Regions from separate parts of the Levilactobacillus sp. genome, predicted to be linked through region 1. Evidence: predicted binding sites of a transcription regulator. Region 1 holds the regulator's gene; the other holds the start of a gene.
What was found. The regulator LexA, encoded in region 1, represses DNA repair genes until DNA is damaged. The targets are predictions, from matches to a motif close to CNAACANNTGTTNG.
Positions count from the first base shown of each region.

Region 2: the regulator LexA is predicted to act here: its motif matches at 1,186-1,199, upstream of dinB (DNA polymerase IV).

Region 1 is NZ_JALCJA010000001.1:383,988-386,389, forward strand. Features, by position in the region: gene LKH74_RS01830 (ABC transporter ATP-binding protein) at 1-51, opposite strand, end outside; gene LKH74_RS01835 (YneF family protein) at 187-411, opposite strand; gene LKH74_RS01840 (DUF896 domain-containing protein) at 512-760, opposite strand; gene lexA (transcriptional repressor LexA) at 955-1,584, shown strand; gene LKH74_RS01850 (nucleoside 2-deoxyribosyltransferase) at 2,062-2,402, opposite strand, start outside.
Region 2 is NZ_JALCJA010000005.1:325,518-327,919, reverse strand. Features, by position in the region: gene dinB (DNA polymerase IV) at 1-1,021, opposite strand, end outside; gene yajC (preprotein translocase subunit YajC) at 1,527-1,976, opposite strand; gene tgt (tRNA guanosine(34) transglycosylase Tgt) at 2,048-2,402, opposite strand, start outside.

The DNA.
Region 1 (2,402 bases):
TCGCCGCCATTCCAATCGGAAATACCAAGATAGTTTGCGAAAAATACTCACGAACATCCCTCCTTAAAATTAGAATATGATTAAAATATAGCACAGACTTACTCATTTTACCGGAAAATCGTGAAATTACAACGAAAAAGACTCGCCCCAGGAAGAAACCTGGAAGCGAGCCTCAAATAAACCAACTTATTTTTTGTGTGCATTTTGTTGCATGGCGTTCATCATTTGATGAAGTTTCCGCTGTGAAGGCTTTTGGCCCATTTGCAACATCATTGCCCGTAATTGGTCTTCGTTGATTGGTGGATTGTCTTTCAGATAGTTTTCCATGTACTTCCGTGCGCCGAAAAAGCCACCTGCTGCACAGGCCAACCCCACGACGATCACGATTAAGATCCAGATCCAAGTTGCCAAGTCGTTTCCCCTCCTTTGATGAAGTCATTCATTTAACAATTCTACACAAACTTAACGCAAATTAAAAGAGCGAATCCCAAAAAGGACCCGCCAGTACGCCTTAATCGTCCCGTAAGCCTTTGTCGCGTTGAATCTGCCGGACCTTTTCCGGGGTGACTTCCTTACCATTTTTGTCGTAGACCTGCAACATCTCGACTTGGCTCTTGAAGCTCGCCCGGAAGAGCTTTAGGTATTGTTGCCGCAAGCCGGCACGTTCCGTCTTTTCCTCGGGCGTTAAGCCTTCCGCCTTATTTTTGTGTGCAAGTTCATTGATGCGCGTTAATAACGTGTCCATTGTTGGTTCTGCCATGAACAGTCCTCCTTGAGAAAAAATTTTGGGTTTAGTTATCGAAGTTTCCTTAAAAATTCAAGTCGACACCTATCATATCAGGGTTATTTTCAAATTTCAACCAATTTAACCGAACATCTGTTTGAAAACGTTCGGTACCTATGCTACAATTGCACTAAACAAAACTACGAATGACGAACGAGGTGGCAGAAAAAATGAGTAAGGCTTCTGAGAACAAACAAATCGCCGTTCTCCGCTTCATTTGGGAACGGGTCAACGAAAAAGGGTATCCCCCGACTGTCCGTGAAATCGGGGAAGCCGTGGCGCTTTCCTCAACTTCAACGGTCCACGGTCACATCGCCCGCCTGGAAAAGAAAGGCCTGCTGGTCAAGGACCCCACGAAACCCCGGGCGCTGGAAGTCACGCCGGCAGGACTGGAAGAACTGGGCGTCCACGAAGAACAGACCAAGATTCCCGTCTTGGGGACCGTCACGGCCGGCGAACCGATTCTCGCCGTTCAGGAAGCCACAGATTACTTCCCTGTGCCACCTGAATTCGAAAACGATGACGATCAACTCTTCATGCTCACGATTCGCGGCGAAAGTATGATCAATATCGGCATCTTAAATGGTGACCAAGTCATCGTCCGCCGGCAACAATCCGCCGATAACGGCGATGTCGTCATTGCCATGACCGAAGAAAACGAAGCGACCTGCAAACGGTTCTTCAAAGAAGCCGATCACTACCGGCTCCAACCAGAAAATGACACCATGGCGCCAATCATCTTGAATCACGTCAGCATCTTGGGTAAAGTCGTCGGCTTATTCCGCGACGATGTCCACTAGACTCTGCATACTTAAGTTAAAGCCAGCTCTCGATTTGAGGACTGGCTTTTTTAGTGACTGAAGATTGACTGGCAGCAATCGGCTAGAAAGATTGCCGTCATGCGATTTCGCGTTAAGACTAGTTGTTGACGACTGCAATAACCAAAACTGGCCACCTACCGTTCGCCAAAGGTGCTGACCACTAATAACCGACTAACCCCTTGTTAGCAGTTAGCTGCTCAATTATTTTCTTGTCAACACCGCGGGACTGATAGGCATTATCTCGCCGGAGACAGCCAGGGCCAGGGTGGAGCCAGCTGTGTCGACGGTGTTACCTGGCGTTGTTTGCCAGGTTACAGCGTGGGACGACTTGAAAGACTGGCCGGTTTTGCCAGGCTTTCAAGCGAACCGGAAGACCGTTCCTCAGGCTGGAGGTGTTCCCCAGAGCAGGCGGAACCCTGGCTGACGCAGGCACTGATTTAACCAATCCACCGATTGCTAGATGACTTCGCCGTGATAATGGCTTTCTGGCAAGGTTGAAAAGTCGTAAGCGGCCAAGGCTTCGGCTTCGCGTAAGTAGGCGTGGAGCCCCTCTGCCAACATCAGGTTTAAGATCGTATCCTTCTCGTGCAAGACCACGATTGGCTTCTTACTGTGAAAGGCGTACCCAATTTCAAAGGCCGTCCCCGAATCCACCTGGTCGTCCACGAAGTCGACTAGGGCAACGACGACATCCGCCTGGTCAATCTGGTGAACATCCATTTGGAAGGTTTCCGTTGCCCATTTGGGCGTCCCCATTTCCAGGTCATGAATTTCGTTCAATCGGGGGCTAAAGACGT
Region 2 (2,402 bases), on a different contig from region 1:
ACGTTTGGGCGGCCAATCCCGTCAGTGTGATGCCTAGCAGGCGAACCTGTTCATCGGCGCTAGCCACGCTGTGATACAGGTCTAAGGCCAGGTCGTAATACACCGCGGGGTCGTTGTCGATGAAATCGGTCTGCGTCACGCGCTTGGTGATGGTGTTGAACTGGCTGTCGCGCAGCTTTAAGACCAGCGTCTTGCCGTGGCGCTGCTTTTGTTTGACCGTCACCGCGACCATTTCGGCCAGGCGGCGGAGTTGGCTTTCCACTTCCCCCACCGACGTCAATGGCGGCCCGTAAGTCCGTTCCTTGCCGATCGACTTGCGTTCGCGTTGGTACTCGACCGGTCGCTCATCGATGCCACGGACCCGCTGGTAAAGCACGTAGCCGAATTTGCCGAAGTCATGAATCAATTCCAGTTGCGAGCGCTGATACAGGTCGGCCCCAGTCAAAATGCCCAGCTCATGCATCTTAGGGACCGTCTTCTTCCCAACACCACGGTACCGTTCAATCGGCAGTGCCATCAAGAAGTCGTGGGCGTCCTCGGGTAAAATGACGCTCACACCGACTGGTTTGCGAAAGTCCGAGGCCTCCTTGGCCAAAAACTTACTGTAAGAAATGCCGGTCGAACAGGTCAAATGGGTCTTATCAAAGATCTCCACTTGAATCTCATGGGCGACCTGAACCGCGGAGTGCAGGTGCTTTTTGTTCTCGGTCACGTCCAAATAGGCTTCATCAAACGCCACGGTCTCAATCTTATCGGTATATTCATGAAAAATGGCGTGAATCTGATCGGAAATCTCGCGGTAATGCGGAAAATCCGGCGTCTTAAACGTGGCCTTCGGCGCCAGCTTAAAGGCTTCGTTGGCATTCATCGCCGAGTGCACGCCCAGTTGCCGGGCCACATAATTGGCGGTGGTCACCACGCCACGGCCGCCAGTCGTGCGCGGGTCGCGGGCAATAATCAGCGCGTGGCCCTTGAATTCGGGGTGGTCGCGCTCTTCGATGGAGGCGTAAAAGGCATCCATGTCGACGTGAATAATTTTGCGTTGCGTATACTTCTCCGGCACCACGCGGGCCACCCCCTTTCTTTGGTGTTTGCTAAGTCTGTCTTTCCTTGGCAACATTATTCAAACTGGCCGCCTGCGCTTAGGGCGACTCGTGGCTGGTCTTTTAATAATTAAATTATACCCAAACAAACGTTTGTCTTCAATCAAAAATGGTTGGGTACGTAACGAAAAGTGGTAGGATGTTCCTTCGCTAAACGCTGTGCCTCGGGGATCGTAATCATTTTTTACCGTTATTTTCACTAAGGGGGTGACTTTTTCGTCCGCAATTTCGTTAGTACTAGTGAGGGACTGCGGGAAAGGTCTCTAACTCCTAGCACCTGGCGACGGGTAAACGCCAACTTTATGCGAAAAAAGGTCCGGATAACCTTCCCGACCCTTGTGAACTTAAACTGGCCGAAATGGGCGCCAGCAGCCAGTTTTGCTTAAACAAAAAAACGGCCTCCGAGAGACCGTACTTTTCGCACTATTTAGCTGAGTCATCAGTCGAATCAGTTGCGTCGTCAGTGGCTTTGGCGTCACTAGCGGCATCATCAGCAGCGCTGTCAGCTGACTTGTCGTCGCTAGCAGCTTCACTGGTGGCTTCTTCAGCGGCTGGGGCCGTCACAGCTTGTGGTGCTTGTGACGTAACTTGCGCAATGGCCCGCAGGTCAAAGACTAAGTAGATACCGTCACAGTCCAAAGTTGCCGTTTGGTCCGCTTGGTTGATTTCGTCGATCACACCGTGTAACCGGCCAATCGTGATGACGTGATCGCCTTTTTTAAGTTGGCTCATCATGTCACGGTGCTTCTTTTGTTGCTTTTGTTGTGGCCGCAACATCAAGAAGTACATCAACGCTAAGAAGACAACTAAGATGATCAACGTTGAGTAACCACCACCAGCACCGCCGGCAGCAATCGTTAAGTTTCCTAACACATTTGTTCACCCCTTTATGTTCTATCTATTGGACAACTTTACCAGAATCCAAGGAATCCGTCCAATTATTTCTAGAAATTCTTCGGATGTTCGGCGTTGTAGCCGTACTTTTCAAACACTTCTTCGCGTAAGTCTAATAAATTGTCGTCCAAAATCGCCTGACGCACGCGCTTCATCAAATGATGCAAGAAGTACAGGTTGTGGTAACTGGTCAACCGGCGACCGAAGTCCTCGTCTGCCTTGAACAAATGCCGCAGGTAGGCCCGGGTATAGTGCCGGCAAACGTAACAATCACACTCGTCGTCGATGGGGCCAAAGTCGTGGGTGTACACGGCATTTTTGACCACCACGCGACCGTGACTGGTCATGCAGGTTCCTTTACGGGCAATCCGTGTCGGCAACACGCAGTCAAACATGTCGACGCCG